DNA from 3 places in the Serratia liquefaciens ATCC 27592 genome. Region 2 is predicted to be linked to each of the others. Evidence: predicted binding sites of a transcription regulator. Region 2 holds the regulator's gene; each other region holds the start of a gene.
What was found. Region 2 encodes CRP, which controls carbon source genes, mostly activating them, when cyclic AMP is high. Its sites were predicted from a motif close to ATGTGANNNNNNTCACAT; they were not measured.
Positions count from the first base shown of each region.

Region 1: pth (aminoacyl-tRNA hydrolase) is a predicted target of CRP. The motif match lies at 2,190-2,207, and genes of this name have one in related genera.
Region 3: M495_RS11520 (YjcB family protein) is a predicted target of CRP. The motif match lies at 6,254-6,271, and genes of this name have one in related genera.

Region 1 is NC_021741.1:2,043,211-2,053,480, forward strand. It holds gene M495_RS09570 (SulP family inorganic anion transporter) at 1-1,361, shown strand, start outside; gene pth (aminoacyl-tRNA hydrolase) at 1,401-1,991, opposite strand; gene ychH (stress-induced protein YchH) at 2,305-2,583, shown strand; gene prs (ribose-phosphate diphosphokinase) at 2,768-3,715, opposite strand; gene ispE (4-(cytidine 5'-diphospho)-2-C-methyl-D-erythritol kinase) at 3,889-4,755, opposite strand; gene lolB (lipoprotein insertase outer membrane protein LolB) at 4,752-5,375, opposite strand; partial or broken gene hemA (glutamyl-tRNA reductase) at 6,091-7,355, shown strand; gene prfA (peptide chain release factor 1) at 7,387-8,472, shown strand; gene prmC (peptide chain release factor N(5)-glutamine methyltransferase) at 8,472-9,344, shown strand; gene M495_RS09615 (SirB2 family protein) at 9,358-9,756, shown strand; gene sirB1 (invasion regulator SirB1) at 9,753-10,270, shown strand, end outside.
Region 2 is NC_021741.1:4,843,656-4,853,925, reverse strand. It holds gene M495_RS22675 (helicase HerA-like domain-containing protein) at 1-1,411, shown strand, start outside; gene M495_RS22670 (aminodeoxychorismate synthase component II) at 1,522-2,097, shown strand; gene argD (bifunctional acetylornithine/succinyldiaminopimelate transaminase) at 2,229-3,446, shown strand; gene M495_RS22660 (YccS/YhfK family putative transporter) at 3,584-5,659, opposite strand; gene crp (cAMP-activated global transcriptional regulator CRP) at 5,714-6,346, opposite strand; gene M495_RS22650 (OsmC family protein) at 6,726-7,133, shown strand; gene M495_RS22645 (phosphoribulokinase) at 7,170-8,039, opposite strand; gene M495_RS22640 (YheU family protein) at 8,191-8,424, opposite strand; gene M495_RS22635 (hydrolase) at 8,421-9,401, opposite strand; gene M495_RS22630 (LysE family translocator) at 9,521-10,123, shown strand; gene M495_RS22625 (PhzF family phenazine biosynthesis protein) at 10,134-10,270, shown strand, end outside.
Region 3 is NC_021741.1:2,449,548-2,459,817, reverse strand. It holds gene M495_RS11550 (amino acid ABC transporter permease) at 1-366, shown strand, start outside; gene M495_RS11545 (amino acid ABC transporter ATP-binding protein) at 363-1,124, shown strand; gene M495_RS24975 (AcrZ family multidrug efflux pump-associated protein) at 1,169-1,303, opposite strand; gene osmB (osmotically-inducible lipoprotein OsmB) at 1,806-2,018, shown strand; gene M495_RS11530 (penicillin-binding transpeptidase domain-containing protein) at 2,302-4,020, opposite strand; gene mrdA (penicillin-binding protein 2) at 4,123-6,048, opposite strand; gene M495_RS11520 (YjcB family protein) at 6,341-6,622, shown strand; gene lpxA (acyl-ACP--UDP-N-acetylglucosamine O-acyltransferase) at 6,940-7,728, shown strand; gene M495_RS11510 (oligopeptide/dipeptide ABC transporter ATP-binding protein) at 7,740-8,687, opposite strand; gene M495_RS11505 (ABC transporter ATP-binding protein) at 8,677-9,681, opposite strand; gene ddpC (D,D-dipeptide ABC transporter permease) at 9,681-10,270, opposite strand, start outside.

The DNA of each region.
Region 1 (10,270 bases), 2.4 Mb from region 2:
TGTTTGGCGGCAAGCCGGGCATGGTGTCGGGTGCGGCCGGGTCGATAGTGGTGGTGCTGATGAGCCTGGCGGCGCAGTACGGCATGGGGTACGTACTGTGGGCGACGATTTTTGCCGGGGTTATCCAAATCCTGATCGGCATTTTCCGCCTGGGTAAGTTTATCCGGCTGGTGCCGCTGCCCGCGGTTCACGGCTTCGTGAACGGGCTGGCGATTGTCATTATGCTGGCGCAACTGCATATGATTGCCGGGCAGGGGCCGCTGATGTATGGGCTGGTGGCTCTGGCGATCCTGGTGGTGGTGTTCTTCCCACGGTTAACGCGCATCATCCCCGCGTCACTGGCGGCGCTTATCGTGGTGTCTGCTCTGGCAATCGGGTTTAACCTGCAAACGCTGCGGGTCGGCGATTTGGCGGACATTTCCGGTGCATTACCGCACTTCAGCCTGCCGATGGCGCCTTTTACCCTCGAGATGCTGAAAGTGGTGTTGCCGTACGCAGTGGTAATCGCGCTGGTGGGGCTGATCGAATCGCTGCTTACCATGACGGTGCTGGATGAAATGGGCGGCAAGAAAGGCAACGGCAACCGCGAGAGCATCGCCCAGGGGGCAGGCAACGCGGTTTGTGGCCTGTTTGGTTGTTTCGCCGGTTGCGCAATGATTGGCCAGTCGATCATCAACTTCACTTCAGGCGGGCGTGGGCGCATCTCCGGCGTGGTTGGCGCGATACTGCTGATTCTGTTTGTGGTCAGCCTGTCGGGCTATATCGGCCTGTTGCCGGTGGCGGCGCTGGCCGGGGTGATGCTGGTCGTGTGTTACAACACCTTTGAGTGGAGCTCGCTGCGCCGTCTGCGCCGGATGCCGAAGGCAGATGCGCTGGTGATGCTGCTGGTGACCCTGATTACCATCGTTACCGATCTGGCGATGGCGGTGATCAGCGGGGTGATCATTTCGGCGCTGGTATTTGCCTGGCAGCAGGCACGTATTCGCGTGCGTCAGCATCGGGTGGAAGGTGAGGTGGCGGTATATCAGTTGGACGGGCCGCTGTTCTTCGGGTCCACCACGGCCTTTGCCGAACTGTTCGAACCGAAAAACGATCCGCAAAATGTGGTGCTGGATTTTGCCGGTACCCGGGTGATGGATTCCAGCGGTGTGGAGGCGATTGATAAGCTGACGGCACGCTATCTGGCGGCGGGGAAAACCATTCGGCTACGTCATCTGAGCGGTGACTGTGTACGCCTATTGAAACAGGCCGGCCCGTTTTGCAGCCATGAACTGGACGATCCGCAATATTACGTGGCGGAAGAGGGCTACCAAACCGATGACGCTAACGTCGGCGAAGAAACCTTTAAACTGCGCACCTAAGGCAGATTGCAGCGGGCGCGATGCCCGCTGCAACGATGATCAGGCCTGCGCCTTGAAGCTGTGCAGGCGACGAACGGTTTTTTCCAACCCGTCAGTCAGCAGCACTTCCGTACAGCGTGCGGCTTCATCGATCGCTTCATCAATCATTTTTTGCTCGCTGGCCGGCGGCTTGCCGAGCACGAAACCTACCACTTTGTTTTTATCGCCCGGGTGGCCGATGCCGATGCGCAAGCGATAGAAATTCGGGTTATTGCCAAATTTGTTCTGAATATCCTTCAGCCCGTTGTGGCCACCGTTGCCGCCGCCCAGTTTGATCTTGGCAACGCCGGGGGGAATATCCAGCTCGTCATGCGCCACCAGGATTTCGTCCGGCTCGATGCGGTAGAAATTGGCCATTGCCAATACCGCTTTGCCGCTGAGATTCATAAAGGTGGTAGGCACCAACAGCCGCACATCGTTGCCGGCCAGGTTCAGCCGGGCGGTGTAGCCGAAGAACTTGCTCTCTTCTTTGAGCTGCTGGTTATGGCGCTGGGCCAGTAAATCGACGTACCAGGCGCCGGCGTTGTGCCGCGTCTGCGCGTATTCAGCGCCCGGATTCGCCAGGCCGACTATCAATTTAATACTGCTCACTGGGAGATTCGCTATGATCGATATAATGGAAAGGGCAATAGTCTACCTGCCGACGCCACGAATGACAAAATCCTGATATGTCCGGTCGCGTATTGACGGAACTATAGTCAGAAAAGAGAATAATTCATTAGCGGAATCATTCAATTTGATCGCTAATAGACTCATTCTGGTAAAGTTTTGTCATGTTTTCTTTACCATTTGTGATCCTCTCCGCAATCACCTTGTCCAACCAGGGTCTATACTTAACTTATCAAAGTGGGTTAACCAGTTAGAGAGTTATCCCGGTTGGCACATAGCACTATGGAGGTGGCATATGAAACGTAGAAACGCGGACAGAATGGGCAACTTTTTTATGGGGCTGGGCCTGGTCGTGATGATCGGCGGTGTCGGATACTCCATTGTTGCTGAAGTTTCGCAGTTCAACCTGCCGCAGTTTTTCGCCCATGGCGCAATCATGAGTATCTTCGTGGGTGCGTTGTTGTGGCTGGTAGGTGCGCGTATTGGCGGTCGTGAGCAGGTAGCGGATCGTTACTGGTGGGTAAAACACTTTGATAAACGTTGCCGCAACGATCATCATCGTTCGTCACATTGATTAGAAAGAGAGAAGGGAACAGGCGTTACGGCAAAGGAAATCTGCCGCGCATTAAGGCTTAAGGTCATGTTTGACTACCCGTAGAAAACCCGTTGCTGCTATGCACCAACGGGTTTTTCTTTTTCTGCTTTCGGGCCATCAATCCCTTCGGTACGGCAGGGCGCCGCACCGAAAAGAGAACTGATTAATGCTCGAACATCGCAGAAATTGACTCTTCGTTGCTGATACGGCGGATGGCTTCAGCCAGCATGCCAGACAGCGTCAGAGTGCGTACGTTTTTCAGGGCCTTGATTTCTGGAGACAGCGGAATGGTGTCGCAGACAATCACTTCATCAATTACCGAGTTGCGGATGTTTTCCACGGCGTTACCGGAGAAGATCGGGTGCGTCGCGTAGGCAAATACGCGCTTGGCACCGCGTTCTTTCAACGCTTCAGCCGCTTTACATAAGGTACCGCCGGTATCGATCATATCGTCAACCAGTACACAGTCACGGCCTGCTACGTCACCAATGATGTGCATCACCTGAGAAACGTTCGCGCGCGGGCGGCGTTTATCGATGATAGCCATATCGGTGTCATTCAGCAGTTTGGCGATTGCGCGGGCGCGCACTACGCCGCCGATGTCTGGGGAAACCACGATTGGGTTCTCCAGATTCTGTTGCAGCATGTCTTCCAGCAGGATCGGGCTACCGAACACGTTATCTACCGGAACATCGAAGAAGCCTTGGATCTGTTCAGCGTGCAGATCCACCGTCAAAACGCGGTCAACCCCTACACTGGAGAGGAAATCGGCTACAACTTTGGCCGTGATTGGCACACGAGCAGAACGCACGCGGCGATCCTGGCGGGCATAACCGAAGTAAGGGATAACAGCAGTAATACGACCTGCGGAGGCGCGACGCAGGGCATCTACCATAACGACCAGTTCCATCAGGTTGTCGTTGGTAGGGGCACAGGTGGACTGGATGATGAAAATATCACCGCCGCGTACATTTTCGTTGATTTGCACGCTCACTTCGCCGTCGCTAAAACGACCTACTGCGGCGTCACCAAGGCTGGTGTACAAACGGTTGGCAATACGTTGTGCTAGTTCCGGGGTGGCGTTACCAGCAAAAAGCTTCATATCAGGCACGAGAAGAACCTCAGGCATGCGTCCAGAGAAGATATTGTCATTCGGCCTTCGCTAAGGGGCAGTTAGCGACGCCGGCGCAATATCATACGGGTGTGTAAAAAAACAACGTGAAACCGAAGCGGCGCAGGGATTACAGGGCCAGGTGTGAATGACCCTGCGCAGCGAAACGAGAACTACGGTTTCATCTGCCCGGAACGGATGCGATGTAGTGGAGAGACGTTAACGCCACGCGCTACAAAACCACGTATCCACTCCGGGGCTTGATTTAACACCTGACGGGCGGCGGTTTCTGTGTCGAATTCAGCAAACACACAAGCACCTGTGCCAGTCAGGCGTGACGGCGCGTATTCTAACAGCCAAGAAACAAGCTGTTCAACCTCGCGAAAACGTTTTCTTGCTATAGGTTCGCAATCATTTGCGTAAGTTGCCTGTAACAGCACACTTAACGGACGAACCGGGGTGTCTCTTTTTAATTCCGCATCGCCAAAAATTGCCGGGGTAGGGATGCTGACCCCCGGATGCGCCACCAGATACCATTTTTCCTGTGGGTTGGCCGGCTGCAAACGCTCACCGATGCCTTCGGCGAACGCTGCATGGCCACGCACGAAAACAGGGACGTCGGCACCGAGCGCCAGCCCCAGTTCTGCAAGCTGGTCGTCGCTCAAACCGCAGCGCCACAGTTCATTCAGCGCAACCAGCACCGTAGCGGCGTTGGAGGAGCCACCCCCCAGCCCGCCGCCCATCGGCAGCCGCTTTTCGATGCTGATGTCGGCACCCCGTGGCGCGGTATTCAGTCCATGGCGATCGCAATACTGTTGCAGCAGACGTGCGGCGCGGACAATCAGGTTTTCTTCATCCGGCACGCCCGCCACCGGGGTCAGCAGGTGAATACGGTCATCCTGTCGCACATCGATGGTCAGCGTGTCGCCGTAATCCAGAAACTGAAACAGCGTCTGCAACAGGTGATAGCCATCTTCACGTTGGCCGGTAATGTATAAAAACAAATTAAGTTTAGCTGGCGATGGCCACTGACGGATCATTTGAGCGTCCAATTATCCATTTTCAGTTTGATGCGCTGGTCACCCTGTTTCAGCTCAAGTCGGCTTGGCAACTGCGGTTGCAGGCTGTTGTTGTAGTCCTGGTAGTCAACGGTCCAGGTCTGTCCGCCTTGCTGGTAGGTCAGCGAGTTCAGGCGATACTGGTCATCCAGCTTGAAGTCGTTGGCTTCACCCGGCAGGCCGAGCATCCATTGGCGCAGGTTATCCAGCGGGATTGCCATACCGGTCAGTTTGCGGATCATCTCTTCGGCATTGTCGCTGACATAGCGCTTGCCCTGATTGTCGGTCAACTGCACCACATTTTTCTGCACGTTGAGATCAAGCTCGGTGCTGCCAAGTGGGTTGGTCAGCAGCAGGCGGTAACGATCAGACGAATACTGCTGCCAGAAGAAGCGCGCGTAGACTTTTTTCTGATCGGACAGGTAGGCGAAAGAGCCCCGGGTCTGATACTGCTCAAGCTGTTGCACCGCTTGCTCATGGGCGCGCCATTGCGGTGATGTCGGGCTGGTGGCCGGGCCGCTGGGTTTGGTGGTGGTACAGGCAGCCAGCACCAGGCTGGCCAGCGGGATCAGGCGTAGCAAACTAACTTTGCGGATTGGCATAACTTTCTCTTGTCCTTTTGTCCTTACGGGCACGCACAGCGAGACCTTGGTATTAGCGTTTACGCTAGCGGGGCAGCGCCGGCGCGTCAATTTTTTGCTGCATCGCTTTGAATCTGCCCGGCTTTGTCACCGCTGTTAGCCTCGGGGGTATGCGCTGCGTTTGCACATAAGATTAACACAATCACCCAACCCTGCCGCTGTGGGTACAAGAATATCTCTCTGGTCGGGCGGAGGCCGTTGGCGTTTAGTTGAGGTTGCTAGCGGTATGCTGCAATAGTTCATCGCCGGAGGAGAATACAAGGTCATGAAGCTGTCAGTACGCATTGTTATTTCGCTGTTATGCTTCGCGGGTGCGGCATTTTTTTATCTTCAGGCAAAGCATGTTTTTTGTCAGCAGGTCTCTTTTCTTTTGGATCCCACCTTTCGTTGCGGCACTTTAGGTTGGTAAACGCCGGATATTTGATCACCGCCTGGCGGCTTAGGGGCTATCGTTATTGCTGAATACTGTGCGGAATATCGCATACTGCACTAAAATTCAGTATGTTATGTCGTCGAATTAATAGTCATCCCGCTGTATTTATTAGCGATTTATCGATTGCTGCTGACTATTTCAGCGATTGAACGGAAGATGCGGTTGTTACTTTTATTGAGCCCGCGCATCAAGTAGAATGCCGTTCAACGAGAACCCGTACCAAAAGAAGTATTACTCGAAGCAATGACCCTGCTGGCGTTAGGTATAAATCACAAAACCGCTCCGGTTTCTCTGCGTGAAAGGGTGACCTTCTCCCCAGAGTCGATCGAACAGGCGCTAACCAGCTTGCTCCAACAACCGTTGGTGCAGGGCGGTGTCGTGTTGTCTACCTGTAACCGCACCGAACTTTATCTTAGCGTGGAACAACAGGAACATATTCATGAACAGCTGGTTGCCTGGCTGTGTGAATACCACCATCTGCGCCCGGAAGAAGTGAGCAAAAGCCTGTATTGGCACCACGGCAACGACGCCGTCAGCCATCTGATGCGCGTAGCCAGCGGGCTGGATTCGCTGGTGTTGGGTGAACCGCAGATCCTCGGCCAAGTGAAAAAAGCCTTTGCCGAATCGCAACGCGGCCAGTCGCTTTCCGGTGAGCTTGAGCGGCTGTTCCAAAAATCCTTCTCTGTCGCCAAACGCGTACGTACCGAAACCGAAATCGGTGCCAGCGCGGTCTCTGTGGCCTTTGCAGCCTGTACGTTGGCGCGCCAAATCTTCGAATCACTTGCCGAATTGAACGTGCTGCTAGTGGGCGCCGGTGAAACCATTGAACTGGTGGCGCGCCATCTGCGCGAGCACAAAGTTCGGCATATGATTATTGCCAACCGTACCCGCGAACGTGCGCAATTGCTGGCGGACGAAGTTGGCGCGGAAGTGATCACATTACCGGAAATCGACGAACGCCTGGCGGACGCCGATATCATCATCAGTTCTACCGCCAGCCCGCTGCCGATCATCGGTAAAGGGATGGTGGAGCGCGCGCGCTGAAAGCGCGTCGCAACCAGCCGATGCTGCTGGTGGATATCGCCGTACCGCGTGATATCGAACCGGAAGTAGGCAAGCTGGCCAACGCCTATCTGTACAGCGTGGACGATCTGCACGCCATCATTCAAAGCAACCTGGCGCAGCGCAAAGCCGCGGCGGTGCAGGCGGAATCGATCGTTCAGCAGGAAAGCACCAACTTTATGGCCTGGCTGCGCTCACAGGGCGCAGTGGAAACCATCCGCGACTACCGCTCGCAGGCCGATCAGATCCGTGCGGAAATGGAAGCCAAAGCCCTGGCCGCGATTGCGCAGGGCGCCGACGTGGAGCAGGTTATCCACGAGCTGGCCCATCGGCTAACCAATCGTCTTATTCATGCCCCTACCAAATCCCTCCAGCAGGCCGCCGGCGATGGCGACGTGGAGCGGTTGCAATTATTACGCGACAGCCTCGGGCTGGATCAGCATTAGTTTTCTCTTTTAACAGGGTTTAATACCACGCATGAAGCCTTCTATTGTTGCCAAACTGGAAGCGTTACAAGAGCGCCATGAAGAAGTGCAGGCGCTGCTCGGCGATGCCGGCGTTATTGCCGAGCAGGATCGGTTCCGTGCGCTGTCGCGCGAATATGCACAGTTGACCGATGTCAGCCGCTGTTTCCTGGAATGGCGTCAGGTGCAGGACGATCTGGCTACGGCGGAAATGATGCTGGACGATCCGGAAATGCGTGAAATGGCGCAGGAAGAGTTGAAACAGGCCAAGGCCGCGACGGAAGAGCTGGAACAGCAGCTGCAACTGCTGCTGTTGCCGAAAGATCCGGATGACGAGCGCGGTTGTTTCCTGGAAGTGCGCGCCGGGACCGGCGGCGACGAAGCGGCGATTTTCGCCGGCGACCTGTTCCGCATGTACAGCCGCTATGCCGAAATGCGCCGCTGGCGCGTCGAGATCATGAGCGCCAACGAAGGCGAGCATGGCGGTTATAAAGAAGTGATTGCCAAGGTTTCTGGCGACGGTGTTTACGGCCAGCTCAAATTTGAATCCGGCGGTCATCGCGTACAGCGCGTGCCGGAAACCGAGTCGCAGGGGCGTATTCATACCTCCGCGTGCACCGTGGCAGTGATGCCGGAAATACCGGAGGCTGAACTGCCGGAGATCAACGCGGGCGATCTGAAAATCGACACCTTCCGTTCCTCAGGCGCAGGTGGTCAGCACGTTAACACCACCGACTCGGCGATCCGTATTACCCACTTGCCGACCGGCATTGTGGTGGAGTGTCAGGACGAGCGCTCACAGCACAAGAACAAAGCCAAAGCGATGGCGGTGTTGGGGGCGCGTATCCGTGCTGCAGAAATGGCCAAGCGCCAGCAGGCGGAGGCTTCAACCCGTCGTAACCTGCTGGGCAGTGGCGATCGTTCAGACCGCAACCGCACCTATAACTTCCCGCAGGGGCGTGTCACTGACCACCGTATCAACCTGACGCTGTACCGTCTGGACGAGGTGATGGAAGGCAAGCTCGACATGCTGATCCAGCCGATTGTGCAGGAATACCAGGCTGACCAGCTCGCTGCGCTGTCCGCCGAGCAGGAGTAATGGACTATCAATCCTGGCTGAAGGCGGCGGTTGCCCGCCTGACGCAGAGTGAAAGCGCCCGACGCGATGCGGAAATCCTGCTGGGGTTCGTGACCGGCCGGGCCAGAACTTTCCTGATGGCGTTTGGCGAAACCGTGCTGACGCCGCAAGAGCAAGAGCAGTTGGAGAGATTGTTGGCGCGCCGCGAACGCGGTGAGCCGGTAGCTTATCTGATTGGCGAGCGCGAATTTTGGTCGTTGCCGCTGTCGGTATCGCCCGCCACCCTGATCCCGCGTCCGGACACCGAATGCCTGGTGGAGTTGGCGCTGGAGCTTTTGCCCTCATCCCCTTGCGCCATTCTCGATCTCGGTACCGGTACCGGCGCCATCGCCCTGGCGTTAGCCAGCGAACGCCCAGACTGCGAAGTGACCGGCGTGGATTTACAGCCGGAAGCGGTGGCGTTGGCCCAGCACAATGCGCAGAAGCTGTCGATCGGCAACGCGCAGTTCCTTCAGGGCAGTTGGTATGCCCCACTGGTCGGAGAAACTTTTGCTCTGATCGCCAGCAACCCTCCTTATATCGACGCCGCCGACCCGCATTTGGCACAGGGCGACGTACGTTTTGAGCCAAGTAGCGCGCTGGTGGCGCCACAGCAGGGGCTGGCGGATTTGTCCGCTATCGTGCAGCAGGCGCCGTACCACCTGCAATCACAGGGCTGGCTGCTGCTTGAACATGGCTGGCAGCAGGGAGAAAGCGTACGCGCGCTGCTGCAGGCCGCCGGTTTTATTTCGATCGATACCCGACGCGATTATGGCGGTAACGATCGCGTCACCTTTGGCCAATGGCCGCAGCAATCACTGAAAACCAACAATAACGAAGCACACAGCGATTAAATAAGGAAGCGATATGGCAGTCTACTCGGCGTTAAAACATCTGCATTTGTTGACGGTCACCATCAGTATTGTCTTGTTTGTATTGCGTTTCTTCTGGAAATGGCGCAATTCGGCTATGATGAACAAACGTTGGGTGAAGATAACCCCGCATATAAATGATACGGTGTTGTTCGTCAGCGGCATCGCACTGGTGGTGATGTTCAAGTTATATCCGCTGTTGGGTATGGACTCGTGGCTGACCGAGAAGCTGTTTGGCGTTATTATCTATATCCTGCTTGGCTACGTCGCATTGGGCAAGAAGACCAAAAACCAGAACCTGCGCATTCTGGCGTTTGTGCTGGCATTGGGCTGTTTGTACCTGATAATTAAACTTGCCACGACGAAAATACCCTTTCTGATGGGATACTTATGAGTAGTATTGCTGATTTTGAATTTAACACCTCGCTGCTGAGCGAGGGCGTGATCCTGGTATCGCAGTCCGTGCGGCGTGATTTCCCCGCCGCTGAGGTCGAACGCAAGCTGCAACAGCTGGTCGACGAAGCGCGTGCGGCCGTGCCGCAGGATCTCAGCCAGGAACAGCAACTGGACGCACTCATTGAATTGTTCTTCAAAACCTGGGGTTTTGGCGGCGCCAGCGGCGTGTATCGCCTGTCCGACGCTATTTGGCTCGACAAGGTGCTGGAAGGTCGTCAGGGCACGCCGGTTTCGCTCGGCACCATTTTCCTTCATATCGCCGCTCATCTGGATTTACCGTTGCTGCCGGTTATTTTCCCCACTCAACTGATCCTGCGGGCAGACTGGCTGGATGAAGAGATGTGGTTGATCAATCCATTGAACGGCGAGACGCTGAACGAACACCAGTTGGAAGTGTGGATCAAGGGCAACCTGGGTCTGGGCGCCGAACTGGAAGACGACGATCTCGATGA
Region 2 (10,270 bases):
AGGTAAAACCGTGACGCTGCAAAAAATGGCCGAGCAGTTTTCGCGCATTGGTGTGCCGGTCTTTTTGTCTGACGTAAAGGGAGACCTGTCGGGTATTGGTACCGAAGCCGTGCCTTCCGAGAAGCTGCAGGCGCGTTTGGCGGCAATTGGCGTCACTGACTGGCAGCCGCAGGCCTGCACGATTATTCCGTGGGACATTTATGGTGAGAAGGGCCACCCGATCCGCGCCACCGTGTCCGATCTGGGGCCGTTGCTGCTGGCCCGCTTGCTGGATTTGAACGAAGTTCAAAGCGGCGTGCTGCAACTGGTGTTCAAAATAGCCGATGACAATGCGCTGCTGCTGTTGGATATGAAAGATCTGCGCGCCATGGTGCAGTACGTTGGGGACAACGCCAAACAGTTCCAAACCCAATATGGCAATATCTCTTCGGCTTCGGTCGGCGCTATCCAGCGCGGATTGCTGACGCTGGAAGAGCAGGGGGCAAACCAGTTCTTCGGCGAGCCGATGTTGGACATCAATGACCTGATGAAAACCGACGCCAACGGCCACGGCATCATCAACCTGCTGGCAGCGGACAAGCTGATTAATCAGCCGAAACTCTATTCGGTGTTCCTGCTGTGGCTGCTGGCCGAGCTGTTCGAACACCTGCCGGAAGTGGGCGATCCGGAGCAGCCGAAGCTGGTGTTCTTCTTCGACGAAGCTCACCTGCTGTTCAACGACGCACCGGCGGCGCTGCTGACGAAAATCGAACAGGTGGTACGCCTGATCCGTTCCAAAGGTGTCGGCATCTACTTTGTTACCCAAAACCCGCTCGACATTCCGGACAGCGTGCTCGGTCAGTTAGGCAACCGCGTGCAGCACGCGCTGCGTGCCTTTACCCCTCGCGATCAGAAAGCGGTGAAAGCCGCGGCGCAAACCATGCGCGCCAATCCGGCCTTCGATGCGGAAACGGCGATCACCGAACTGGGCGTCGGCGAGGCGCTGGTTTCTTTCCTCGACGAAAAAGGGCGGCCAAACGTGGTGGAACGGGCGATGGTGATCGCGCCGGAATCCAAGATGGGCATGCTGGGGGCGGAAGGGTTGAACAGTGCGATCAATAAATCGCCGCTGTACGGTCGTTATGAGGATATGGTGGACCGCGAGTCCGCCTACGAGAAGCTGTCTGCGGAAGGTTTCGCCACCGTCGGTGCACAGCAAGCGGGCCAACCGGCGCAGCAACCCCAGGCGCAGCAGCAGGCGGGTGGCGGCCTGATGGGCGGCCTGAACGATATTCTGTTCGGCTCTACCGGCCCACGCGGCGGCAAACGCGACGGCATAGTTCAAACCGCCGCCAAGAGCATGGCACGCGATCTCGGTCGACAGATCCTGCGCGGCGTGCTGGGCTCGATCATGGGCGGTCGCAAGAAGTAAGCTGAAATTATCGATAGCGGCAGTATCGTGAGGGCGTTGTATACTGCGCCCGTGTAAATCGGGGCGGCATATTCGCCCCTACGATTGCGATGATGTCTGTTGGAAACACTATGCTGCTGTTGATCGATAACTACGACTCTTTTACCTATAACCTTTACCAGTACTTTTGCGAATTAGGCGCGGAAGTGCTGGTGAAGCGTAACGACGAGCTGCAACTGGCCGATATCGAAAGGCTGGCGCCGCAGCGTCTGGTGATCTCTCCTGGGCCCTGTACCCCGAATGAAGCCGGCATCTCATTAGTTGCCATCCAACATTTTGCCGGCAAGCTGCCGATCCTCGGCGTTTGTCTGGGGCACCAGGCGCTGGGGCAGGCATTCGGTGCTAAGGTGGTGCGCGCCCGCGAGGTGATGCACGGCAAGACCTCGGCGATCCGCCATCTCGACAGCGGTGTTTTTCGTGGGTTGAACAACCCGCTGACCGTTACCCGTTACCATTCGTTGGTGCTTGAAGCTGCTACTTTACCGGACTGTTTTGAAGTTACCGCCTGGAGTGAGCGCGACGGCGTACGCGATGAGATCATGGGCATCCGCCACCGGCAGTTGGCGCTGGAAGGGGTACAGTTCCACCCAGAAAGCATCCTCAGCGAACAGGGGCATCAGCTGTTGAATAATTTCCTTAAAAGTTAATTGTTTAGATTTTTTTTAGTCGCCAAGGTGATTTGCGTTTGCCCTTTAATGGTTTTTTATGCATATTTTGTGATTATATTTTCATTCAATTGCCATTAAAAAACTGAGTTACTTTCAGGGTGGACCCCATAATGACCGAAAAATCTGCAGTAACCCGCAGCACCTTTGATCAGGTTATCCTGCCTGTTTATGCACCTGCTCAGTTTGTCCCGGTCAGGGGCAAAGGCAGCCGCGTGTGGGACCAGCAAGGGAAAGAGTACATCGATTTCTCCGGCGGCATTGCGGTGACGGCGTTGGGGCACTGCCACCCGGCGTTGGTTGAGGCGCTGAAACAGCAGGGCGAAACCCTGTGGCATACCAGCAACGTGTTCACCAACGAACCGGCGCTGCGCCTGGCGACCAAGCTAATTAACGCCACCTTTGCCGATCGGGTGTTTTTCGCCAATTCCGGCGCAGAGGCTAACGAAGCTGCCTTCAAACTGGCGCGTCATTATGCGATTACCCGCCACAGTCCGTACAAAACCAAAATCATCGCGTTCTATAACGCGTTTCACGGCCGCACGCTGTTTACCGTCTCCGTCGGCGGACAGGCCAAATATTCCGACGGCTTTGGGCCCAAACCGGCTGATATCGTACACGTGCCGTTCAACGATCTGGCCGCGGTGAAAGCGGTGATGGACGACCATACCTGCGCGGTGGTAATGGAGCCGATCCAGGGTGAAGGGGGGATTACCCCGGTAGACGCCGACTTCCTCAAGGGCGTACGCGAACTGTGCAACCAGCATCAGGCGCTGCTGGTATTCGACGAAGTGCAAAGTGGTATGGGGCGCAGTGGCAAACTGTTCGCCTATATGCACTATGGCGTGACGCCAGACATCCTGACCACCGCCAAGGCGCTTGGCGGTGGCTTCCCGGTTAGCGCGATGCTGACCACCGAAGAGATTGCCTCGGTGATGCAGGTGGGTACCCATGGCACCACCTACGGCGGCAACCCGTTAGCCTGCGCGGTGGCGGAGGCGGCGCTGGACGTGATCAATACGCCAGAAGTGCTCAGTGGCATTGAACTGCGTCATGGACTGTACGTGCAGGCGTTAAAGCAGATTGGCGAGAAATATGGTGTTTTCAGCGATATTCGCGGCATGGGGCTGCTGATCGGTGCCGAATTGACGAAAAATCACCACGGTAAGGCGCGTGATTTCCTGACTGCCGCCGCTGCACGCGGGTTGATGATCCTCAATGCCGGGCCAAACGTGATCCGTTTTGCGCCTTCGCTGGTGGTAGCAACCGAGGATATTGACGAAGGGATGGCGCTGTTTGAGCTGGCCGTGCAGGACGTGATTGGCGCTTAATGCATAAGGGCACCGAGGGTGCCCTGAGTTTGATGACAAAGTGGTCTGTGAGCCCGAGATACTCGGGCCTGGTGCACCGAGGGGCGGTCTCCCTAATAACAAGCTTTGTCAGCAGTCTGAGGGCGCCGGCGGCGCCCTTATTGATCGCGCAGTTTGCGTTTCAGCCAGATACCATGGTGCGGACGCTGGCGCCAGGCCAGTGACGAAATGGTGTGCATGACGCTCAGGTGGGACAAAATGCGCCGCAGATGGCGTTCCATTTCAGTCACCGGCATATCCGGCTGCAAATCCGGTGGCTGCATAATGCCGTTGCCACTGCTCGGCCCGTCGTATTCAAGCCGCTGCTGACAGCTTTGCAGCGCGATTTCACAAGACTGCAGATACTCCTCTGCCAGCTTTGGCGTCAGCATATAGTGCTCGCGCGCCAGAATGGTCATCGCATTCAGGTGTTCGACAATAAACTGGCTGTGCGTAACCCACAGGCGCATATCTGCCAGGTAGCTCGATTCAAATCCCGGCTCCTGCATCGCCTGATTGAGTGAGGTGAACAGCGCGTTATGCGCCTGATTGACCTGCATGCGGGCATAAGCCAGCGCGCTGGGATCGGGTTCTTGCTCTTCCAGCAACAGGCGCAGCGCCTGCTGATCGTTTTCCAACGCCTGGTGGGCGTTCTTGCGTAGCAGACCGCTTTGCCACTGTGGCCACAGCCAGATGGTACTACCGAACACCAGCACGCAGCCGATCAGCGTGTCGATCAGGCGCGGCACCAGGAAGTGGGTGCCGTTCAGTGCCAACAGTTGCAGGGTGTAAACCGCCGTCACCGTAAAGCCAATTACCGCCAGCCCGTAATTTTTACGTGAAACCAGATAGGCCAGCAGCGTGATCACCAGCATCACGCCCAGCGTCTCAGCCTCGGGCAGCTGCAGCTGCAGTAACCCGGCGGCAATCACCAACCCAACCAGAGTGCCGAGCGCACGGTGCTGGATGCGTACCCGGGTGGCGTTGTAGCCGTTTTGGCTCACCAGCATGATGGTCAGCAAGATCCAGTAAGGTTTTGGCAGATTGAATATCATCCCCAGGCTGCTGCCCGCTGCCAGGGTGACTCCCAGCCGAGCCGCATTGCGCAGGGCGTTGGATTTGAACGACAGGTAACTGACCAGCGCGGGCCAGAATGGCAGACGGTTTTGATTGGCCATCAGATCGCGTCGGTAGAGTGGGTGCTGGGTGCGCAGCAGGCGGGCGATGCGGCTGAAGTGGTAATAACAGAATTGGCCGACCGGGTTATCCGGGTGTTGCGCCGCCACTTTTTCCAGGGCTGCCAGCTCATGATCCATGTTGAAACGCTGAGAATGCTGATGATAGAGGATATCGTGCGCTACCGTGCGCAGCCGATTGGCAATCACCTGTGCATTGCGGCGGATAATGGCTTCGGCCTGGCTCTGCTCTACCAGTTTTTGGACTTCTTCCGGCAGATGCAGGCTGACGGTGATATGTTCCTGCAAATCCAGCGCGACCTGAAAGGTGCGTTGCAGGCGCTTTTGTTCGAGATTGCTGGCATGGGGCAGAAAATTAAGCTGCTGATACAGCAAGGTGATCAGGTCCATGACCTTTTGCTGGCGCACCAGCAGCGGTGGTAAGGCGGTCTGCGGATCGGTGTGCTGGGTCAACAGCGAATATTTGGCTTCGAAGTAGTCCGCCAGCTCCAGATAGAGCTGATTGAGCGACTCGCGCATCGGTTGCTCTTTCCACAGCTTGAACCAGAACCAGGTAAACAGGCCGTACCAGGCGGTACCCACGATATATAACACCGGCGCGTGCCAAAGCGGCACCGTACCGGCCATGCTGAGGGAGAAGATGGCGGCAACCAGCGCGGCGGGCAGCAGGCGGGCGTGCAGTGGGCTGATTTCGCCGCTGACGCCAAGCAACAGTGCCAGACCGAGCATCAATGCGGGCAGCGGTACTTGCCACAGCAGTGCCTGTTGCAGCAGCAGGCTGCTAAGCGCAAAGAGCGAGCCGCCGACGATCAGGCGTTTAAAGAAGCGTTTGTGGGGCGTGTCCAGCCCGGCGATGTTGCAGCAGGCGGGAACCAGGGAAAATAGTAGGCCGTATTGCAGTTGGCCGATCAGCAGCCCGAGCAGAACCGGCAGGCACAGCACCAGCGTTTGTCGCAGTGCATAGTTGACTTCCGGATGATAAATCAGTCGGCGCCACATGATAAATCGGGGCATAAAAAAACGGCGCGAATTATCGCGCCGTTTTTTCAGTGATTAACGGGTGCCGTAAACGACAATAGTTTTGCCGTGAGCGGAGATCAGGTTTTGATCTTCCAGCATTTTCAGAATACGACCCACGGTTTCACGAGAGCAACCGACGATCTGGCCAATTTCCTGACGGGTGATTTTAATCTGCATGCCATCCGGATGGGTCATGGCATCAGGCTGTTTCGCCAGGTTCAGCAGGGTTTGCGCGATGCGGCCCGTAACGTCCAGGAAGGCGAGGTTACCCACTTTCTCAGAGGTTATCTGCAGGCGGTTTGCCATCTGGGCAGACAGGCGCATCAGGATGTCCGGGTTTACCTGAATCAGCTGGCGGAATTTCTTGTAGGAAATTTCAGCCACTTCACAGGCGGTCTTCGCCCTAACCCAGGCGCTACGCTCCTGACCTTCTTCAAATAATCCAAGCTCGCCGATGAAATCCCCCTGGTTAAGGTAGGACAGGATCATCTCTTTACCTTCTTCATCCTTAATCAGCACCGCGACGGAGCCTTTGACGATGTAGTAAAGCGTTTCGGCTTTTTCACCTTGGTGAATCAGCGTACTTTTGGATGGATATTTGTGGATATGGCAATGAGACAGGAACCATTCGAGAGTAGGGTCTGTTTGCGGTTTGCCGAGAACCATTCGCTGTTATCCTCTGTTGTTATCGCTGCCTTGTGTCACAGGGGTCAGAGTTCCCTGTAAAACGTGCTGTCGCCGTTGTTTTAATGGTGGCTATCAGCAGGTTTTGAGGCGTGTCATAAATATACGCTGTCGCTCTAGCATATTAACTTGCCGGGAGAGCTGCAAGCTACATTCTGTTAACATACCGGTAAAGGAGCCTTTCCCTGGGAGTTTCCCTGAAATCAGTGTCCCGGAAAGATTTATTGCGGCTCTGTTTGTAGCACAGAGTGAGGCGGGTGTCTCGTGTTGTCTCGCTTCAGCATGATTAGCATCAGGTTCCGTTGCCAGTTTCTATGCGAAAGCGTACTCTGATTTTAAGAAATTAACCGGAGTGACCAGCATGCAGGCAAGAGTTAAGTGGGTGGAAGGGCTGACGTTTCTGGGTGAATCCGCGTCTGGCCATCAGGTATTGATGGACGGCAACGCCGGCGATAAAGCACCCAGTCCGATGGAAATGGTGCTGATGTCAGTAGGGGGCTGCAGTGCTATCGACGTGGTGTCGATCCTGCAAAAAGGACGCAACGACGTACGTGATTGCGAGGTGAAACTGACCTCTGAACGCCGCGAAGAAGCGCCACGGTTGTTTACCCATATCAACCTGCATTTTATCGTGACCGGCAAAGATTTGAGCGACAAGATCGTGGAACGTGCGGTCAACCTGTCAGCTGAGAAGTACTGTTCGGTTTCACTGATGCTGAGCAAAGCCGCCAGCGTGACCCACAGTTTTGAAATCCGCGACCTGGCGTAACGGATAAAGGGGCGCGGTTGTACCGCGCCCCGTAGATTACTCGATTTTTTTCCCTTCCAGCAGTCGCTGCACCAGCGGCGCCATGATCAGTTCCATCGCCAGCCCCATTTTGCCACCCGGCACCACCAGCGTATTGATATGCGAGATAAAAGATCCCTGCAGCATTGCCAGCAGATAAGGGAAGTCGATCTGGTCCAGCCCGCGGAAGTGGATCACCACAAAGCTCTCGTCCAGCGAAGGGATAGCCTTGGCGGCGAACGGGTTGGAGGTGTCTACCGTCGGCACCCGTTGGAAGTTGATATGGGTACGTGAGAACTGCGGCGTGATGTAGTTGATGTAGTCTTCCATCGAACGAACCACCGAATCCATTACCGCTTCGCGGGAGTGACCGCGTTCACCGGTATCGCGGATCAGCTTCTGGATCCATTCCAGGTTCACGATCGGTACTACGCCGACCAGCAGATCGACGTGTTTGGCCACGTCGATGTGTTCAGTCACGACGCCACCGTGGAGCCCTTCGTAGAACAGCACGTCGGTCGGTGCCGGCAAGGCTTCCCATGGGGTGAAAGTGCCGGGAACCTGATTATAGGGTACCGCTTCATCGTAGGTATGAAGATACTTGCGTGAGCGACCGGTGCCGTTTTTGCCGTAGTCGAGAAAGCTTTGTTGCAGCAGGCCGAAGTCATTGGCTTCGGGGCCGAAATAGCTGATATGGCGGCCGAGATCGCGCGCTTTGCGGATCGCCGCGTCCATTTCCGGCCGGGTGTAGCGGTGGAAACTGTCGCCTTCCAGCTCGGCGGCGCGGATGTTCAACTGCTGAAAGATTTTACGGAACGCCACGCTGGTGGTGGTGGTGCCGGCCCCGCTGGAGCCGGTCACTGCGATAACGGGATGTTTGGCGGACATGGTGGTAGGTCACTCCGTGTTAAATGCGCAGGCGTCAGATATGATTATTGGTCTGTTTGACGCCCTTTCGCCAAGGGCAAAATTCCGCGCGTTGGTTTGCAATAACCCATTGTTACCTGATTTTTTCCGTCAGTCATAGAACCGATCGCCACTAAATTTCTTCCTGCCCGGCGCGGAACTGGCCGCGTGGCATGATGTTGACGGTCTCATGCAGTTCTGACCAAACCAGCAGCACCTCGCCGTTTTTCAACTGGCGGCGCACGTCTTCCACTTTCTGTTCCAGCGAGCGTTCGTGCTCGCCGTAGTCGGTGCCTTCGCGTAACACAAAGGACTCGATCAGGCTGTTTAGGGTCTCAGTTTCCAGTTCTTTCCAGGGGATAATCACGTGGTTGTGTCCAGATAAGGGGAAAGCCAGGATGGAATACGGTATTCCAGCCACATTTGGGGGTGTTTCAAGGTGCCGCCGACAAAACCGACGTGGCCGCCAAACTCGGTCAACTGATACTCAATGTTGTGCGGCAGCGTGGTGACCTCGGGGATCACTTCGTCGGTCATAAAGGGATCGTCTTTGGCATGGATGATCAATAACGGCGTCTGGATCGCCGGCAACAGCGGCAGGGCGCTGCAACGGCGATAATAATCACTGGCGTCGCTGAAGCCGTGAATGCGCGAGGTAATGGCGTCATCAAAGTCGCGGATCCGGCGCAACGCTTTGAGCTGCGGCAGCTTGAGCGGCAACGTGTCAGGGTAGTGCAGCAGCTTGCGGGTGGCATTTTGTTTGAGTTGCCCAAGCAGATAGCGCTGATAAACGCGCGAAAAGCCTTGTTCCATACGCCACGAACAGGGCTCCAGCATCAGCGGTGCTGAAACCACGACAGCCGCCTGCAGCAGACTGTCCGCCCCCTGCTGTGCCAGGTAGCAGGCCAGCATGTTGCCGCCGAGCGAGACCCCGACCGCGGCGGTGGGGGCTTCGCCGTAGGTTGCGCGCAGCCACCTCAGAAAGAAACGCGCATCTTCCGTTTCTCCGGAGTGATAGATGCGCTGCTTGCGGTTCGGCACGCCGCTGCAGCCGCGAAAATGCATCACCACGCCAAGCCAGCCTTTTTCACGCCAGGCGCTGAGCTGACCGTGAGCGTAGGGGCTGTAGAAATTGCCTTCCAGTCCGTGGAACAGTACCACGCGCGGCTTGCCGGCAGCCTGAGCCGGATCTTCGCTCCAGGCGAGATCGACAAAGTCGCCGTCGGGCAATTCCAGCCGTTGCCAATGTGGTTTTAGCTGCACGCGGCGGCGCACCAGCCTTGGCAGCAGCGTCTGCAGATGCGGATTACTGGCCCCGGTCAAAGGGCGAAAGGATTCATGCATAACCTGAGTAAAAATCTTATTGGCGGCTATTGTGGGATTAATAGTGCGCTGTTAGCTTCACTATCCTGAACTGACAATAATACTGCAAAAAATCACCCTGGGTGAGGAGCACCCACCTCATGGAACCGAGTTTATTTCTTTCGATGTTAGGCTTCCTGTGGGTCGCCGCAATCACGCCAGGCCCTAATAATATGTTGCTGACCACCTCCGGCGCCAATTTTGGTTTTATGCGCTCGCTGCTGTTGATGATAGGCATCATGCTGGGGATGCAAAGTATTTTGCTGCTGGTGGCGTTCGGGGTCGGCAGCCTGATCCTGGTTTATCCTGCGCTGCACCTGGTGCTGAAAATCCTCGGCAGCCTGTACCTGTTATGGCTGGCGTGGAAAGTGGCCACTGCCGCCTATGAAAAGCTGGAGACCGACGTGGCGCCGCCCAAACCGATACGCTTGTATCAGGGCTGGCTGTTGCAGTTCCTTAATCCCAAGGCCTGGCTGATGGCGCTGGGGGCGGTGGCCAGTTTTAGCCTGGCAGGCGACAGGTACAACACGTCGATTGTGGCGATCTCGCTGGGCATTTTGGTGGTGAATATCGTTGCCGGGGTGATTTGGCTCGGCTTCGGCACGGTGATTGGCCGCCTGTTACGCAGCAAAAAGGCCTGGATCATCTTTAATCTGTCTATGGGGCTGCTGACGGCGGCCTGTGTGTTACTCATCTGGCATTAAGGAGTTGCAGATGGCAGAAAATTACTTCCACGTAGTGGCCTTCACCGGCGAAGGGCTTCGCGGCAATCCGGCCGGCGTATGCCTGCTGAAACAGCCGTTGTCGACCGCCGAGATGCAAGCGATCGCCAATGAGCTGAGCCTGCCTGA
Region 3 (10,270 bases), 2.4 Mb from region 2:
GCCAAGGCCTTGGGGTATCGCCGTGGACAAATCCTGTGGCGCGTAGTTTTACCGCAGGCCATGCGCACCATTTTGCCCCCTGCCGGCAATGAGGTGATCGGGCAGCTTAAAACCACTGCGGTGGTGTCGGTGATTGCCCTGCAGGACGTGCTCTATTCGGCGCAGATCATCTATCAGCGCACCTATGAGGTGATCCCGCTGCTGTTGGTTGCCACGTTGTGGTATCTGGTGATGACCTCGATTTTGTCGATCGGCCAGTACTATGTTGAGCGCTATTTTGGTCGAGGTAGCCAGGCGGTGCGCAGCAACTGGCTGTTCCGTCCCCGCAAAGCCGCATCCAGTCCGTCACAGGAGGCACAATCATGAGCGCCGCCATTCAGATCAACCAGGTGCGCAAGTCATTTTCCGGCACCGAAGTGTTGAAAAATATCAGCCTGCAGATCCCGGCAGGCTCGGTAACGGTGATCCTCGGCCCTTCCGGTTCGGGGAAGTCGACCTTGCTGCGCTGCATCAATCACCTGGAAAAACTCGACGGCGGAACCATTCGGGTGGGCGAGCAACTCATCGGGTACCGCCAAAAAGGCAACCAGCTGTATGAACTGAAGGAACGCGAAGTGGCCGAACAGCGTAAAAGCATCGGTATGGTGTTCCAACAGTTCAATTTATTCCCGCACCGCACAGTGCTGGAGAACGTTACTGAAGCCCCGCTGCTGGTCAAAAAGGAAAAGAAAAGCCTGGTGGTGGAACGGGCAAAAGCGCTGCTGGCCCGCGTCGGGCTGGAACATCGCATTCACGCCTGGCCACGCGAGCTTTCTGGTGGACAGCAACAGCGAGTGGCGATCGCCCGCGCCCTGGCGATGACGCCAGAGGTACTACTGTTCGATGAGCCCACTTCTGCGCTCGATCCCGAATTGGTTGGCGAAGTGCTGCAGGTGATGAAAGGCCTGGCGCACTCTGGCATGACTATGGTGGTGGTGACGCATGAGATCGGTTTTGCCCGCGAAGTGGCGGACCAAATCATCTTTATGGATCAAGGGAAAGTGGTAGAAACGGGGACGGCAAAACAGGTGCTGGATGAACCGGTACATCAAAGAACGCGTGATTTCCTGGCAACGGTACTTTAAACCTGCATCGGGGGGCATTGCGCCCCTCGAACATTATTTCAGCGTCAGCTCTTTTTCCCGCCCACGGCAGAAAACAGATTAAACAGCTCACCCAAGCCATAAATCGAGCCAAGCAACAAGGCAATCATTACCGGCACCATGATCACCACGGTGGCCAAACTCTCTAGTATTTCTAACATCGTTGTCTCCTGGTTTTTAAGCAGCAAAAAGCCTGCCCAGAAAGGAAAATTTCCCTGGAATTTCTTAAGGTTATTTTTGCTTGATTTCAATCTGTGATGCAGATCACAACTCAATATCGCTAATGTAACTTACACAGTTGCATTACCGCAATGCAAAAAAATGCTCTCTGTCAGGGACAACCCGCACCAGAAGCAGTGGCGCCAACACCCAGCGGTATCCGTACGCCAATGCAGGCCGGAACGCGTCATAGCCCATAACCCTGGGCCTTAGGATTTTTAACGCGTTTTAAGGATTATCCAACCTGCCCCAAGAGATAACAGGCTGGCGATTTAATCATCACCCCAAAGTAAAATGGCGATTAAATAAAATCCGATGGCACAAAATTAAGAATATTTACCTGTTCTATTTTCTTTCGGCAGAATACATTCATCTCAACTTCTACCGGCCGATTAATCAGTGCTTTCTTTGTCTGTTAATTAGGCAATTTATCAGGAAACTCTTATGAACCTTAAACGTGCCGCAGGCGTGATGGTTATCATCATGGCAACACTTTCTGTCACCGCATGTGGGAATATGTCTCACCGCGATCGCAACACCGCTATCGGTGCCGGCGTTGGCGCGCTGGGTGGCGCAGTATTGACCGACGGCAGTACGCTGGGTACCTTGGGTGGCGCAGCGCTGGGCGGTATCATCGGCCACCAAACCAGCCGTTAATATTTTTAGGCCGGGTTGTTTTCAATTGAAAATACCCGGCCGAATTTATTTTATTCGCCACGCATTGGTGCGTCAGATTCTTTTTATTTTATCGAATTAATCAGATTGTCTTATCTATAAATATTCCCGCCCAGACAAAGTATCGACGCTTAAAAAATATTCCCCTTTTTAATAAAACCGCCAGATTTATCTTAACTTCACTCGTGATGTCGAATGGGTACAGACCCACCTTGCGACGTTGAAAAAGTGACTGGTTCCCCCTCCGCAGAGGGGGAACATCAGGTTAGCCTTTAACCTGCGAAACGACGTTCAACGGCTGGGCATCAGGCAAGATATTCATATGTTCCAATACCTGCGCCATGATCTTGCCGAACACCGGGCCAGCCACCGAACCACCGAAGTGCTTGCCTGCTTTCGGGTTGTTGACCATCACCACCAGCGCCACCTGCGGATCGCTGGCCGGCGCCACGCCGGCGGTGTAGTTAATGTAACCGCCGTCGTATTTGCCGTTGGTGCCCATTTTCTCTGCGGTACCGGTTTTAATCGCCAAACGGTAACCCGGTACCGCAGCGCTGACCCCGCTGCCCCCCGGTAAGGCATCGCTTTCCATCATATGCACCACGGTTTTTACCGTATCTTCTGGCAGAATGCGCTGCCCCATCACCGGTGGCGTCACTCGGGTGATCGACAATGGCCGATAAACGCCATAGGAACCGATAGCCGCGTATTCACGCGCCATCTGTAACGGGGTCACACGCAAACCATAACCAAACGAGAAGGTTGCGCGTTCGATATCAGCCCAGCGTTCGCGGTGCTGCGGCAAATAACCGCTGCTTTCGTTGCCGATGCCCAGGTCGGTCGGTCTACCCAAGCCAAAGCTCTTGTAAACCGCAGGCAGTACGGTAGCGGGCAGCGCCAGCGCAATATGTGAAACTGCGATGTCGCTGGATTTTTGCAGCACGCCGGTAATGGTCAATTTCGACCAGTGGCCTACGTCCTTGATCAAATGACCATTGACCCGGTAAGGCGTGGTGTCCAGTACGGTATCCGGTTTAATCAACCGGTGTTCCAGCCCGACCATCACCACCACCGGCTTCACGGTAGAACCCGGTTCGAAACTGTCGCTGCTGCACACGTTGCGGATATCTTTGGCCGGGGTATTGGCGTAGTTGTTCGGGTTGAATGACGGGTAGCTGGCCATCCCCAGCACTTCACCGGTATTCACTTTTACCAGCACCGCACAGCCGGAATCGGCCTGGTTTGCCACCACGCCGTCGCGAATTTGCGCGTACAGCACGTACTGGATGAATTTATCAATACTCAGCGTGACATTCGGCGGCGGCACAGGATCGACGTTCTTGATCACGCCAATCACCGCCCCGCTGCCGTCCTTCTGGTAAACCCGCAGGCCGTTCTTGCCTTGCAGCAGGTGGTTAAAGCCCAGCTCGATACCTTCAAGACCCTGATTGTCCTGCCCGACAATGCCGATCAGCCCGGCGGCATCCTGGCTCATCGGGTAGAAACGGCTGAAGTCCTGCAGGGTACTGACGCCGGTTAAACGCAGCTTGCTGATGTAATCGGCATTATCATCTTCGACTTTGCGCGCCAGATAGACAAAACGCTTGTGGGCATTAGCCTGGATCAGCCTTTGCACCTCGGGTAGCGGCATTTTCAGCACGTTGGCCAGGCTCTGCCAGCGTTCATTGCCGATATCGGTATGGGTGTCGAGAATATGCTTGGGATCCAACACAATATCTTTCGATGACACGCTGACGGCCAAGGCCTCGCCGTTACGGTCGGTGATCATCCCCCGGTTGGTGGGCAGCACCTGGGTGCGAATCGAACGCTGATCGGCCTGATCCGCCAACTGCTGATGCTCCAGCAACTGCAAATAGCCGACCCGAAAGGCCAGCAGGAAAAAGCAAACCAGGATCCCGCCGCAAATCCAACCAAAGCGAAGGGTCGAATAATTTTTACCGCTTTTTTTTGTTAATGGCGCCACTGTTAACCCTGCGTTTTTATTAAAGTTATGTGATTATTTCAGTCTACCCTGACAGAAATAGTTAGAAGATTGCAGTTTGTAAGAAAGTAAAAACAAACGCGTTTACTGTTGCACATCCGCGCTATCGTTTAACTCCGGTTTAACTTTCTGGTTAACCTCAGGCTGCGGGGCGTTGGCCGGGTCAAAAATATGGTCGAGGATCGCCCGGGCCGTCGGCCCCGCGACCACACCGTCACCACCGCCGTTTTCCAGAATTAATGCCATCGCCACCCGCGGATTTTTATAAGGCGCGAACAACGTATAGAAAATATGGTCGCGCAGCCGTACCGGGATCATTTTGGCGTTATAAGTCTGATTCTCTTTCAGACCAAACACCTGTGAAGTCCCGGACTTGGCGGCAATCTGATACGGCGCAGTATGGAACAGCTTATAACCGGTGCCGTTTGGCAGATTGGCCATGCCGTACATGCCATTGCGAACGATGCCCCAGTACGGCGATTTGGCATCACCAATCTGTGCACTCTCTACCGGTGGCTGGTAGCGGCTCACCAGGTTGCCCTGCCGCATGGAGTACAACAAATGGGGCGTTTTCACCTTGCCGTTGTTGATCAGCGTCGTTAACGCCTTCACCATCTGGATCGGCGTAGCCACCCAATATCCTTGGCCGATGCCTACCGAGATGGTGTCCCCCTGATACCAGGCTTTTTTATGCACCCGCTGTTTCCATTCGCGGCTTGGCAGCACGCCGCGATACTCTTCGTTAAGGTCAATCCCGGTCGCCTGACCGTAACCAAACTGGCTTAGCCAGCTGTGAATACGGTCAATGCCCATTTCAAACGCCACCTGATAAAAGAAGGTATCGGCGGACTCCTCTATCGCCTTGGTCACGTTCAGCATGCCATGCCCGGTTTTAAGCCAGTCACGATAACGGCGCTGGGTACCCGGTAAGGTCCAGGTCGGAGCGCCAAAGAAGGTGGTGTTGGGGGTGATCACTCCAGCAAACAGCGCGGAAGTGGCCATGTAAGGCTTCACCGTGGATGCCGGTGGGTAAAGCCCTTGCGTGACGCGGTTAATCAGCGGCAGATCGGGGTTGCTCAGCAGAGCTTTATACGCGGGATAGCTGATGCCCTTCACAAAAGGGTTGGGATCGTAACTGGGGCTGGAGACCATGGCCAAAATGCCACCGTCGCGCGGGTCTTCCACCACCACTGCTGCCCGCTGCCCTTTAAGCACCGATTCGATATATTGCTGCAGCGGCAGATCGAGCGTCAGGTAAATGTTTTTGCCCGCCTGTGGCGGTTGTTCTTTCAGCAGGCGTATCACGCGACCGTGGTTATCCACTTCGACTTCCTGATAACCGGTGGTGCCATGCAACTCTGACTCATAATAAGCCTCGATGCCCTGCTTGCCGATATTGTGGTCGGCGGCATAGTTCTCGCTGAGGCCCGCCTTGTCCAGCCGCTTCAAATCGCCATCGTTGATTTTAGACACGTAACCCACCACGTGGGCCAGTTCGGCACCGTAGGGATATTCCCGCTGCTGATAGGTGTCAATCGTCACCCCGTCAAAACGGTATTGATTGACCGCGAAGCGCGCCACCTCGGTTTCCGTCAGCCCGCTTTTCAAGGTAACCGGCTTGTAGCGGCCATTGTGGTGCATGTCATCGCGAAAAGCGGCGATGTCTTCGGGGGTCAGATCGACAATCGGCGTCAGCGCCTGCAGCAGCGCAGTCATATTGTCGATTTTGCTGGGGATAATCTGGATCTGATACAGCGTAATGTTACGCACCAGCGCAATGCCGTTGCGGTCGAAAATCAGCCCGCGACTGGGGGCAATCGGCACCATCTTGATGTCGTTTTGATTGGATCGCGTCTGGTAGAACGCATGCTGTTTTACCTGCAGGCGGTACAGGTTGAGGATCAACACGCCAAAACAGGCGACAACCAACACCATTGCCACGCCGGCGCGGCGTATAAACAACATTTCTTCGGCGGAATGGTCGCGAATTTTATCTTTTAATAGGGCCATACGTGGCGAGTTACCTGTCAGACGTCACATTTTCCCAAGATAAATCAGGGCAGTGAAAAGTCGGCAAGCATAGCGTTATTGGTTTGCGCTCCCCATTAAAAGGTTGCTAATGAAATGGCATAAATGTTTCAGCATGTTGGAATGTTACCAAATGCCGATTTTTCTCCCGCTCAGGGATTGAGCAGCGATTTATCCCAGTGCTACAATGTGACACAGATCACACTATTTCACCCGTTGCCCTGACCTTCCGGCCGCTCGCCGGGAGCAGCTTTATCACCAAGGATCCCGTTCGATGAGTGCCATTGCCACAGGTTTTATTATGATGCGCTGGGAGTTGCTTAGCGCCGTTATGATGTTTATGGCCAGCCAGCTAAACGTCGTTTGCCGTAAGACCAGCCGCAACGGCATGGCATTTATGTTCAGCAGCCTCGGGTTGTTCACCACCTGCTGGTTCGTGATGGGCCTGATGGGTATTAGCTTCAGTCAGGAAGGCTTTACGCAATTCTGGTCCCACGCCTGGGACATGTATGTCGAGGTCGTCAGTAACACCCCTACCGATTGGCCACTGCCCTGAGTTATGGCATTCGCTGGCGACGGAATTGACCGTTGTCAGCCTGACCATTTTCAGCCCTGCAGAGCAAAGAGTTGAAATCGCCGGTGGTAACATCCCGTTATTACCCAAAGGTTCACAAAATAAATAAAATATAAGGTAGCAGTCTGAGGCAAATACCGGCTTATGCTGGCCGCAGACAAACCTTGTCACACCGACCGGAAGGCAAACTTCCTGCCCACGCGTTCCTGTTTCCCCCAATTAATCCAGAATCCGGCTTAATAATTAACCGATGACTGGCCTGGCTGATGGATAGCCACGCGCCGCCATCAGGAAACGTGATGATTTCTCCCTCTGCCCTTATTGCAGACAACAGCCTGATCGCGCCCGGCGCGATGATCGGTGCGCACGTGCGTATCGGGCCTTTTTGCGTCATCTCCGCCGGGGTTGAGATAGGCGAAGGCACCACTGTTGCCTCGCACTCGGTAATTAACGGCCTGACCCGTATCGGCCGCGACAACGTTTTCGGCTCGTTTTCTTCGATCGGCGAAGCCAGCCAGGATTTGAAGTATGCCGATGAACCGACCTCGTTAATCATTGGCGATCGTAACCGTATAGGCCATTACGCCACCCTACATCGCGGTACGGTACAGGGGCGCCAGCGCACCGTCATCGGTAACGACAATCACCTGCGGGATAATGTGCATGTTGCCCACGACTGCGTCATCGGAAACGGTGCTTACGTCGGCGAGCACAGCGGCCTGGCCGGGCATGTTGAGATGGGCGATGCTGCATGGGTCGGCGCCCGGTGCGCGGTACACCAATTTTGCATTATCGGTGCCCATGCAAAAGTTGCCGACGGTGCCCTGCTGGTGCAGGATCTGCCGCCCTTTGTTCAGGCCGGCGGCCATCGCGCCAAACCTGACGGCCTGCATCTGGCAGCGCCGGCTTTTCTGGCCGCCGATCCGCAACAACAGCGAGTTATTCACGCTCTCTACGACATGCTGTATCACCGGTCGATGGCGTTGGAGGATGTACGGCAAGAGGTTATCCACCTGAGCGTGGAATACCCATTGCTACGCCTGTTCCTCGACTTCTTCACACGCTCGACGCGCGGCATTATCCGCTGAGCGTATCGCCGTCATCCTACCTTATGGCAACGCACCGCCGTGCCGCCCAAATTGACTCTCAAACTTTGCGGTCGCTGGCACCCCTCGCCGGCGTAAGGGCAACGTTCGCGAAAAAAGCAGCCCTGCGGCAACTGACGGTTGCCCGGTAATTCCCCTTTGCGGTCTTCAATTGCGCTGTCGCTCAGTGAACGGCCGGTACGGGGCACCGAATCCAACAGCAACCGGGTGTAAGGGTGCTGAGGCTGGCGCAACACCTGCGCGGTCGGCCCCAATTCGACAATCTGCCCCAGATACATCACCGCTACCCGATCGCTCATGTGCTGGATCACCGAAACGTTATGCGAGATCAGCACATAAGTCAGGTTGCGCTGGCGTTGCAGTTCCACCAGTAAATTGAGGATCTGCGCCTGCACCGAAATATCCAGCGCCGAAGTAGGTTCGTCCAGCACGATGATGTCCGGCTGTGACGACAGTGCGCGGGCGATGGAGATACGCTGTCGCTGTCCGCCGGAAAACTCGTGCGGCAACCGGTCAATCGCCTCCGGCCGCAGTCCCACCTGCTGAGCCAACTCCGCCGCCTGCGCCCGTCGTTCCGCCACGCTGTTGTGTTGCTGCACGTACACCGGCTCGGTGATAATTCGCCATACCGGCAGGCGCGGATCGAGCGATGACTGCGGATCTTGAAACACCATTTGCATGCCGCTGCCAAACCAGGAGCCGGCATTGCGCGCCCGCAGCAGCTCGCCGCTGCTGGGCTTCAACAACCCCATCAGCAACTGCGCCAGGGTGCTTTTGCCGCAGCCGGACTCGCCAACGATGCCCAAGGTTTCGCCGCGCATAATGTTCAGATCCAACCCATTGAGCGCATGAACATACTCTCGCGGCTTGCCGCGCCAGTTATAGCTGGCGGGGAAACGTAATCGCACGTCGCGCAGTTCCAGCAGTGCCTCAACGTTCATTTTGCACCTCCAAATCGACAGACTGCGGATGCCAACAGGCTACCCTTTGGCTCGGCTCTGCCACCAATGGCGTAAGCCTCGGCGTAAGCCGACACTGAGCGTCAGCATGGCGGCAACGGTTGCTAAAAGCGCAGCCTGGCGGTAACGCACTCAGGTTGGGCACCGTACCGGGGATAGCCTGCAGCAGGCTGCGCGGTTCGGCACGCTCCGGCGCCGCCAGCAATAGCCCAATGGAGTACGGATGACTGGGATGCTCAATCACATTGGCGGTGGCGCCACTCTCAATCACGTGTCCTGCGTACATCACATACACCCGGTCGCAAAGTTGCGACACCACGGCCATATCGTGAGTGATAAATAGCACCGCCGTGCCGCTGGCTCGCGCCTTCTGCTGTAGCAAACGCAACACCTGACGCTGGACCGTGACGTCCAGCGCAGTGGTGGGTTCGTCAGCGATGATCAGTTCCGGTTCGCAGGAAAACGCCATGGCAATCAGCACCCGTTGGCGCATACCGCCGGACAACTCAAACGGATATCGCTCCATCACCCGCGGTGCATCGGCAATCTGCATTTCCTGTAACAGCTGAATCGCCTTGTCGCGAGCCGCCGAGGCGGAAAGTCGCTGGTGCAGGCGGATCACCTCGCACATCTGGCGGCCGATCTTGCGCGTTGGATTGAGCGCGCTCATGGGCTCCTGAAAAATCATCGACACCCGCGCACCGCGCAACTGGCGCATTTGCCGCTCGCTGGCGTTAAGCACGTCGGTGCCCAGCATCTCCAGCGAACCGCCGGTCACGCGGTAACCCTCTTCCGCCAGCAGCCGTAACGTCATCATCGCAGTGACCGACTTGCCGGAGCCGGACTCGCCCACCACGCCGACGATTTCGCCCGCCTTGACCTGCAACGAGACGCGATTGAGCGCCTTGACGCTGCCGCCGTAAATCGGAAACTCCAGCTGCAATTCATCGATTGATAAAACGGTGGTTTCACTCATCAGCGCCCCCGGGTTTTAGGATCCAGCAGGTCGCGCAGACCGTCGCCGAACAGGTTGAAACCGGTGGCGGTGATCAGGATCGCCGTGCCGGGAAAGGCCGAATACCACCATTGGTCGAGCACATAGTTGCGTCCATTGGCCACCATAGCGCCCCATTCGGCGGTCGGTTGCTGGGCACCCAGGCCGATGAAGCCCAGCGTAGCCGCCATCAGGATCGCGGTACCGATATCCAGCGACGCCTGCACCACCAACGGCGGCATCACATTGCGCAGCACGTGCCAGCCAATCAGATGCCAGCGCGAAGCGCCAAAGGTGCGCGCCGCTTGCATATACGCCTGATGACGCAGCGTTAACGTTTGGCCGCGCGCCAGCCGCACGTAGAAAGGAATGCGCACCACGGCAATCGCCAACATGGCGTTGAACAAACTGGGGCCCAACGCCGCCGCCAGCGCCATGGTCAACACCAGCGACGGCACCGACAGCATGATATCCATGCAGCGCATAATTAACGCATCAACCGTACCGCCCATCACGCCGGAGAAACAGCCGAGCAGCGAGCCAATGCTCCCCGCCAATACCACCACCGCCA